Regions from separate parts of the Pseudarthrobacter raffinosi genome, predicted to be linked through region 4. Evidence: predicted binding sites of a transcription regulator. Region 4 holds the regulator's gene; each other region holds the start of a gene.
The links. The regulator HrcA, encoded in region 4, represses chaperone genes, less so after heat shock. The targets are predictions, from matches to a motif close to TTNGCACTCGNNNNNNNCGAGTGCNAA.
Positions count from the first base shown of each region.

Region 1: groES (co-chaperone GroES) is a predicted target of HrcA. The motif match lies at 1,363-1,389, and genes of this name have one in related genera.
Region 2: NG697_RS10955 (FmdB family zinc ribbon protein) is a predicted target of HrcA. The motif match lies at 979-1,005, and genes of this name have one in related genera.
Region 3: NG697_RS10365 (Hsp20/alpha crystallin family protein) is a predicted target of HrcA. The motif match lies at 656-682, and genes of this name have one in related genera.

Region 1 is NZ_JAMXBG010000009.1:81,535-83,728, reverse strand. It holds gene groL (chaperonin GroEL) at 1-830, opposite strand, end outside; gene groES (co-chaperone GroES) at 908-1,204, opposite strand; gene NG697_RS10855 (hypothetical protein) at 1,414-1,797, opposite strand; gene NG697_RS10850 (class I SAM-dependent methyltransferase) at 1,853-2,194, shown strand, end outside.
Region 2 is NZ_JAMXBG010000009.1:109,440-111,633, reverse strand. It holds gene galU (UTP--glucose-1-phosphate uridylyltransferase GalU) at 1-222, opposite strand, end outside; gene NG697_RS10960 (5-formyltetrahydrofolate cyclo-ligase) at 330-950, shown strand; gene NG697_RS10955 (FmdB family zinc ribbon protein) at 1,066-1,329, shown strand; gene cpaB (Flp pilus assembly protein CpaB) at 1,428-2,174, shown strand; gene NG697_RS10945 (AAA family ATPase) at 2,194-2,194, opposite strand, start outside.
Region 3 is NZ_JAMXBG010000008.1:186,767-188,960, reverse strand. It holds gene NG697_RS10375 (MmcQ/YjbR family DNA-binding protein) at 1-285, shown strand, start outside; gene NG697_RS10370 (MerR family transcriptional regulator) at 307-633, opposite strand; gene NG697_RS10365 (Hsp20/alpha crystallin family protein) at 769-1,194, shown strand; gene NG697_RS10360 (J domain-containing protein) at 1,269-1,622, shown strand; gene NG697_RS10355 (hypothetical protein) at 1,667-2,044, shown strand; gene NG697_RS10350 (AAA family ATPase) at 2,036-2,194, opposite strand, start outside.
Region 4 is NZ_JAMXBG010000016.1:73,646-75,839, reverse strand. It holds gene dnaJ (molecular chaperone DnaJ) at 1-671, opposite strand, end outside; gene hrcA (heat-inducible transcriptional repressor HrcA) at 749-1,762, opposite strand; gene NG697_RS15375 (DUF3097 domain-containing protein) at 1,910-2,194, shown strand, end outside.

The DNA of each region.
Region 1 (2,194 bases), on a different contig from region 4:
CCCGGAGCCTTGACGGCAACAACGTTCAGCGTGCCGCGGATGCGGTTGACGATCAGCGTGGACAGGGCCTCGCCCTCAACGTCTTCCGCAATGATGAAGAGCGGCTTGGAGCTCTGCAGCGCCTTCTCCAGCAGCGGCAGGAAGTCCTGCACGGAGGAGATCTTGCCCTGGTTGATCAGGATAAGGGCGTCTTCGAGGACGGCTTCCTGGCGTTCGGAGTCGGTCACGAAGTACGGGGACAGGTAGCCCTTGTCGAACTGCATGCCCTCGGTGAGGACCAGCTCGGTCTGCGTGGTGGAGGACTCCTCGATGGTGATCACACCATCCTTGCCGACCTTGCCGAATGCCTCGGCGAGGAGCTCGCCGATTTCGTCGCTCTGGGCCGAGATTGCTGCCACGCTGGCAACCTGCGTGCCTTCAACCGGGCGTGCGTTCTCGAGCAGGCGGGCTGCAATGGCTTCTACGGAAACCTCGATGCCACGCTTAATCTGGCCCGGAGCGGCGCCCGCCGCAACGTTGCGCAGGCCTTCCTTGACCAGGGCCTGGGCGAGCACGGTGGCCGTGGTGGTGCCGTCGCCGGCAACATCGTTGGTCTTCGTGGCTACTTCCTTGGCCAGCTGCGCGCCAAGGTTTTCATACGGGTCATCAAGCTCAATTTCGCGGGCGATGGTGACGCCGTCATTGGTGATGGTGGGTGCCCCCCACTTTTTGTCGAGGACAACGTTGCGGCCGCGGGGGCCGAGCGTCACCTTGACAGTGTTGGCGAGCTTATCGATGCCGGCTTCAAGCGACCGGCGTGCAGCGTCGTTAAACGCAAGCTGCTTTGCCATGGTTTTGTCCTTTCAAAGACAGAACCCCGCACTGTTGTTCGGTCAGGGACGGAACAGCAGTACGGGGATCCAAAGAGTTACTTTACGACGATCGCCAGAACGTCGCGGGCGGAGAGCACGAGGTACTCGGTGCCACCGGTCTTGACTTCAGTTCCGCCGTACTTGGAGTAGATAACAACGTCGCCAACGGCAACATCGATCGGAACGCGGTTGCCGTTGTCGTCAAAGCGGCCGGGGCCTACTGCAACAACTTCGCCTTCCTGCGGCTTCTCCTGTGCGGAGTCCGGGATAACCAGGCCGGAAGCCGTGGTCTGCTCGGCTTCGAGCGGGCGGACAACAATACGATCCTCAAGAGGCTTAATAGAGACCGACACTCGGACCTCTCCTTCTACGTCAGCAAATTCATGGACAGTTGAGCTGCTTCGCCGTGGCTGGCAAACCGTCGTCGCGGTGCCGGCAGCAGCCTGGCTGGCAGCTCTTCATGTGTTAGCACCCTCCTAGGGAGAGTGCTAATGATGACTCTATGTATTGGTTAGCACTCGGTCAAGGCGAGTGCCAGAATTATGTCGCTGGCGAACAGCTGTTACCGGCCGGTGAGTTCTTCGAGATCGACGTCCTCGTCGCCGTCGTCCCCTTCCTCAACGGCGCCCCGCCGCAGGTACATCACCACGGCGCCGCCCACGGCAGCCAGCAGCGAGACCACCAGCAGGATGATGCCGCCTATGCGCGCCCCGGCGTAGAGGCCGCGGATCTCCTGTGCCTCGTCCGTGGCATCCTGGATGTTCTTGCCGCCCACGGAGTAGACGGTGGCGTTGAACGTGTCCAGGAAGAGGATGATTACCAGCAGCGCGACGCAGACCACGGCCACTGCGGATCCTGCAATCAGCGCGGGGCGGGCAAACTTCACCAGGTCCGGCTCTCTTTCTTGGGGTAGTCCGGACGGCTGGGTGCCTGCGCTGTCTTCCATGCCTTTAACCCTAGCGGGAACTGGCCGCCGGGCTACCTCCACTAGGCTTGAACCCATGGCTCAAGCACCGCAGGACCAGATCGCCCCACTGCTCACGAGCGAAGGCTGGGAGCTCCTGGCGTCCCTGGGCCCGTACCGCGAGGACAAGTCCTTGGAGCTCAACGCGGCCCTCCGCAAGGCCGGGCACTCCCCTGCACTGGTCTCCGCCGTCCTCACCCAGTCCCGGCTGCGCACCAAGGCGGAGCTGAAGTTCGGCGAGTTCGCCCGGAGCATGCTCTTCACGCAGGCCGGGCTGGAACAGGCCACGCGTCTCACGGTGGCCGCCAGGCATGCCGAGCGGTTTGCGCAGGCCGGTGTCCGCCACGTGGCCGATCTCGGCTGCGGCCTTGCCGCAGAC
Region 2 (2,194 bases), on a different contig from region 4:
CCTGTCGAAGTGGTCCTCCAGGGCACGCTTGTTGCGTCCCGTGATCATCAGGATGTCGTTAAGGCCAACATTGACAGCCTCTTCAACCACGTACTGGATGGCCGGCTTGTCCACCACCGGGAGCATTTCCTTGGGCATGGCTTTTGTGGCCGGCAGGAACCTGGTGCCGAGTCCGGCAGCGGGAATAACGGCCTTGCGTACTGTCTGCTGAGTGGTAGTCACTGGACTAATCTAACGGAGGGGCTGACCATTCAGTAATTATTGGTGGCTCCTGAGCCGGCGCGGCGCAGACGCTGCAACGGCCACCCTAACGGCAGAGAAGGAGCGGCATGTCCCAAGGAAGTAGCGAAGCCAAGGCGGACATCCGCGCACGCCATCGTGCGCGCCGCGCCGCGACGGACGCCACCCAGCGCGACGCGGCCGGTGCCGCCCTGGCCGTCCACGGCGCCGCATGGGCCGAACAACTGACCGGTGGGACGCCGTCGACTTTTTGTGCCTACCTGGGCGTGGCCCCAGAGCCGCCCACGCTGCCCCTGATCAGCGAACTCCACCGCCGCGGCCACACCATCCTGCTCCCTGTCTGTGAACCCGGCCGCAGGCTGAGCTGGACGTACTGGACCCCCGGCGTCGAGTTTGTCCGCAGCCGCTATGCACCGGTGCTGGAACCTGCTGGACCTCGCCTTGACCTCGGCATCATGGCGTCCGTTGCTGCCCTCTTCATCCCCGCCACGGCCGTGGACAGGGACGGCAACCGCATCGGCCAGGGCGGCGGCTACTATGACGTGCTGCTGGCCGCCCTGGCCGGGGACGGCCTCGAGATCCCGTTTGCGGCCGTCGTCTTCGAATCCGAGCTGCTTCCGGCCGGAAGCATTCCCGCCGAAGACTTCGACCGGAGGGTTCCGGCCGCGCTCACGCCCTCAGGTTTGATCCGGCTGCCGGACCCGGCCTGAGGCAGGGCTACTTTCCGGGGTGATAGAATTGGCACTCAGGCCCTGCGACTGCTAATGGACAGTTTCCGCTCAACGCAGTACAGGACCTCTCGTTTGCCCCCGAGGAGGATCACCAGTGCCCACTTATGCTTACGCCTGCAAGGATTGCGGCCACGCCTTCGACGTTTTCCAGTCGTTTACCGACAGCACCCTGACTTCATGCCCGGAGTGCCAGGGCGCCTTGCGCAAGAAGTTCAACAGCGTGGGCGTGGTCTTCAAGGGCTCCGGTTTCTACCGGACCGACTCCCGGGATGCAAAGGGAAGCACCGTTTCGGCTGCCCCCTCCGCCCCCGCGGCCGCACCGGCGCCGGCACCTGCCACCGCCGCTGCGGCCAGCTGACCTCCGGTTAAAAAGACGTACGACGCCGGCGGCACAGTTGTCCACATAGGCACCTTCGCTCCTGTCGGACGTGGTTGCCGGTACGTAGCGTGGTTCGCATGCCCGCTACCCTCTTTCGTTCCAGCCGCGGATCCGCCCCGCCGGGACTCCCGGTCCGCCGCCCGCTCCCGTCAGCACGCTCGCGGGGCGCGGGTGGCCACAGGCTGTTGTCCTTGCTGGGCCGGAACCGGCGCCTCGCAATAGCGCTCCTGCTCTGCCTTGCTGCCGGGATAACGGTCCATCAGCTCACTCCCCCGCCCGCCGATACGGTCTCGGTGTTGGCGGCGGCGCGGGATCTCCCCGCAGGCACGGCCTTGACAGCCACGGACCTGACGGCAACGAAGATCCCGCCGGGGATGCTCACTGCCGGGTCTATGTCCGACACCGGTGACGCCGCGGGAAAGCAACTGGCAGCCCCGTTGCGGAAGGGCCAACTGGTGACGGACTCCCTGCTGCTGGGTCCCGGTCTCCTGACCGGAACGCCACCGGGCTCCGCTGCCGTGCCCTTGAGGATGGCCGATGCTTCCTCCATCCAGCTCGTATCGCCCGGGCAACTGGTCAACGTGGTGCTGACCGGGGCGAACGGCTACGACCAGCAATCCCCCTCAGAGGTGCTGGCTTCCTCCGTTCCCGTCCTGTGGACGTCAGGACAAGGCGGCAAGACGGGTCAGTGGTTGGGCACCGGCGAAACCGACGGGCTGATCGTCGTGGCAGCAGCCCCGGAGCAGGCTGCCCGGCTGGCGGGGGCCTCCACACAGGGTAAGCTGTTTTTCGTCCTGGTGGGACCCGAGGGCGGGGCCGGGTGACGCCGCTGCAGACTGGAGGT
Region 3 (2,194 bases), on a different contig from region 4:
AGGATGTGCCTGGCGCTGCCCGGTGTCACCGAACGCAGCAGCTGGGACCGGCCCGCCTGGTTCGCGAAGACGCTGATGGCACGCATGTGGGAGGACGGCGTGCTGACGGTGAAGACCACCGAGCGGGAGGCGCTGGCCGGCATGGAGCCTGCTACATATTTCTGGACCCCGCACCATGAGCGGTCGCCGCAGCTGGTGCTGGTCCGGCTGGACCAAATCGGCGCCGAGGAACTCGGAGAACTGCTCGAGGAGTCCTACCGGCTGGCGGGCGGCCGCGGATCCTGACTGGCCAGGGGACCCTGGCCGCTACGTGTCCGGGCGTGACCTGGCCCGTCTGAGGGCGCGGCGCAGTTCGGCATTCGCTGCCTCGAGCTCCAGGACTTTGGCTATGCCGGCAAGATTGAGCCCCTGGTCCAGGAGTTCCCCGATGTGCAGGAGCAGGCCGATGTCGGCGTTGCTGTATTGACGCGTGCCGCCGGCCGTACGCTCCGGGAGGATCAGCCCTTTCGTCTCGTAGAGCCTGATGTTCTGCTGCCCGGTCCCTGCCAGCTTTGCTGCTACAGAGATGGCATACAGTGCCTGACCGGCCCGAGGACCCGGTTTCTGTTCTGGCGTTCTACTGACCGCGTCCACCCCAAAATACCTTCCCCGTGATGTTGCATCAGTCTCGCACGAGTGCTATAAAAAATCTATATCCACCAATACAGATAACCGATGGTGGGTAGATGAACTGGATTCAACTTCTAGCAACTGAAGGAGTGGGAAATGATGTTGATGCGTACGGACCCGTTCCGTGAGCTGGACCGGCTCGCCCAGCAGGTCTTCGGAACCGCCGCCCGGCCGGCGGCAATGCCCATGGACGCCTGGCAGGAAGACGGCGAGTTCGTGGTGGCGTTCGACCTCCCGGGCGTCAAGGTGGATTCCGTGGACCTGAACGTGGAGCGCAACGTACTGACCGTCCGCGCGGAGCGCCAGGACCCCACCCAGCCCAATGTTGAGCTGGTGGCCTCAGAGCGACCGCGCGGTGTCTTCAGTCGTCAGCTCATCCTGGGCGACACGCTCAATGCGGACACCATTAAGGCCAGCTACGACCAGGGCGTGCTGACCCTGCGGATCCCGGTGTTGGAGCAGGCCAAGCCGCGCAGGATCGAGATCGAAACCAAACAGGGTTCCCTGCACGAGATCGGTAAGTAGGTCCGGACCCAGGGGCGCCGGCTACGTCCGGCGCCCCTGCACCTTCCCGGTCAGAATTCCCGACAAGGACCGCCATGACCAGCCAGCCGGACTACTACGATGTGCTGCGCGTGAAGCCTGCTGCCAGCCAGCAGGAGATCTCCCGTGCCTACCGGGTGCTGATGCGCACCCGTCATCCGGATCTCGACGGCGGCGCAACGGTTGACCGCGACGTGCAGGATGGAGAGCTGCTGCGGATCATGCAGGCGTTCGCTGTCCTCCGTGACGCGGCGCGGCGCGCAACCTACGACAGGAGCCGCAACGGACCAAGCGCGCCGGGTGGCACCCCGACAGTCATCCCCGTCCGGAAGGTCAGCAACCGGTACGTCCCGGCCGGCAACACCATCAGGATCACCACGGTGCGCTGGGAAAGCGGACCGTGGAAGTAAACCCGTAAGACGACAGCCATCACCGCGAGGAGGCGGACAAAACAATGAGCGACTGGCGCCGCTACGACTCCCACCTGATTCCTGCCTTCCACGAACGCTTCGAACAGCGCTGGGGCGAGGGTACTGCACCGTTCCTGGACCCCGAAGCCCACGAAGAGCCGCTTCCCCGCGCACATTGGATCAATCCTGCCACTGGCGCGGCCTTGGCAGTGGTCCCCGTATGGACCGCCGAAGACGAGCAGCAGCGGTCCTTCGGGGTGTTCTATCTTCCGCCCGCCGGCGACGTCTGGGTGCTGCGGCCCGGTTACACCGGTTATCTCGAGCCGGCAGACGGCGACGCGGAGCAACTCGTCACACTCCGGAACGATGCCTTCCGGAAGGCCGTGGCGCACGCCAAGGAGTTCCTCTTCGGCTCACAATGAGCCGGCCGCGTCCGTGCCGCTGCCCAGCAGGCTGCGGGTGAGGGTTTCGGCGTCGGCCATCAGGTCGTCCACGGCGGCCGCCAGGTGCGAATCGGACACCGGGGTGTTATCCAGCGCCGCAGCCACCACCGCCCGCCGGACCGGTTCCCG
Region 4 (2,194 bases):
CCTGTGGCAACACCGGCCGGCACCTTGATGGTGAGCGACCGCCGGCTGCGGATGCGGCCTTGGCCGCTGCATTCGTTGCAGGGGTCCTTGATGACCGTCCCGAAGCCTTCGCAGCTGCCACACGGGGCCGCCGTCATGACCTGGCCCAGGATGGAGCGAACCGCCCGCTGGACCTGGCCGCTGCCGCCGCAGATATCGCAGCGCACAGGGTGGCTGCCTTCGCGGCAGCATGACCCGTTGCAGGTGGGGCAGGTGACGGCTGTGTCCACTTCGAGTTTCCGGTTGACGCCGAACACGGCATCGCGGAGTTCGATCCGTACACTGATCAGCGCGTCCTGGCCGCGGCGGACCCGGGACGCGGGGCCGGAGGTGCCGCCGGCCCCGAAGAACGTGTCGAAGATGTCCTGGAACGCGAAGCCCTGGCCGGAGTATCCGCCGCCGCCGAACCCGTTGTCGGTGCCGTTCTCATTGCCGGTGGTGTCATAGATCCGGCGCTTCTGCGGGTCCGAAAGTACCTCGTAGGCATGGGTCACGGCCTTGAAGCGGTCCGATGCATCGTCCCCGGGGTTTACGTCCGGGTGAAGAGTGCGGGCCAGCTTGCGGTAGGCCTTCTTGATCTCTTCCCCGGTGGCTTCCGGCGAGACTCCGAGGACGTCGTAGTGGCTGCTCAAAGTTCGTATCTCTTCCTTGTTGTACTGCCGGCAGCCGGGCTGCCGGCACTGCTCTTCGTGCCTGGACCGCGGTGCTGTTACGGACCCAGAATTCTTGAAAGGTAACGGGCTACTGCCCTGACGGCGGCCATGGTGGTGGGATAGTCCATCCGCGTAGGGCCGAGCACACCGATCTTGGCAGTGCTGTCTGGTCCGTAGCCCGTGGCCACCACGGAGGCTTCCGCGAGCCCGTCGTACGGGTTTTCACGCCCGATGCTGACTGCCACGCCCCTCGGATCCTGCGCCATGTCGCTCAGGAGGCGCAGCAGGACAACCTGCTCCTCGAGCGCTTCCAGGACCGGCCCGATACTGAGCGGAAAATCCACATTGGAGCGGGCGAGGTTCGCCGTTCCGGCCATGACCATGCGTTCCTCCCGGCTGCTGTGGGCGAGCGTTTCCAGCCCGTGGGCCAAGGCCTGGGCCGCCGCGCGTTGGCCCGGGCTGACGGACAAAACGACTCCCGGCAGCGAGGGGGTCAGCCGGCTCAGCGAGATGCCCGCGAGTGATCCGAGGAAGTGTGACCGCAGCGCGGCGATGGCGTCGTCGCCGAGGTCCTGGCCGATGTCGATCACGCGCTGCTCGACCTTGCCGGTGGTGGCGATGAGGATCACCAGGACCTGCCGGGGCGCGAGCAGGACGAATTCGATGTGGCGGATGGTGGCGCGGCTCAGATGCGGATACTGCACTACGGCGACCTGGTTGGTCAGCTGCGACAGCATCCTGACGGTCCTGTCAAGGACGTCGTCCAGATCGTCGGCGCCCTCCAGCAGCGACTGGATTGCACGCCGTTCCGCATGGGAAAGCGGCTTTACCGCTGAAATCTGGTCCACAAACAGCCGATAGCCTTTGTCTGTGGGGATCCGTCCGGCGCTGGTGTGCGGGGCCGTGATCAGGCCGTCGTCTTCCAAGGCCGCCATGTCGTTGCGGATGGTGGCACTGGACACGCCGAGGTGGTGGCGTTCCACGAGCGCTTTTGAACCTACTGGCTCGCGGGAGTGCACATAGTCCTCCACGATGGCGCGCAGTACTTCGAGTTTGCGCGGCTCGCTCATATTCCACCTCCATCCGTGGTCACTGCAGGGTTAGCACTCGACATGCCTAAGTGCTAACAGTCTAATATGAGTCACCCCGTTGTTAGCATTGGTACCGCTCCGGGCGAAATTCCGGGCCAGGATCTAGCGGCAAGGCGGAATCAATCCATGCAGTACCAGAACTGGGGTCCGCAGGAGATCACCGCGCCTGTGAGAAGCGAACTCCCCGAGGTCCCCGTGGAACGTGGCATGGTTCTCGAAGACGCCCAGTCAGGCTGGGTGGGAGCGGTGACCCGGGTGGAGAAGTCCGGGGGCATGCATGTCGTGGCCCTCGAAGACCGGCGCGGCAAGTCCCGGTCCTTCCGGCTGGGCTTCGGGTTCCTCCTGGAGGGGCAGCCCATCCGGCTCGTTCCCCCGGCGCCCAGGCAGGCCGCCCCCGTGGCCGCCGGCCGG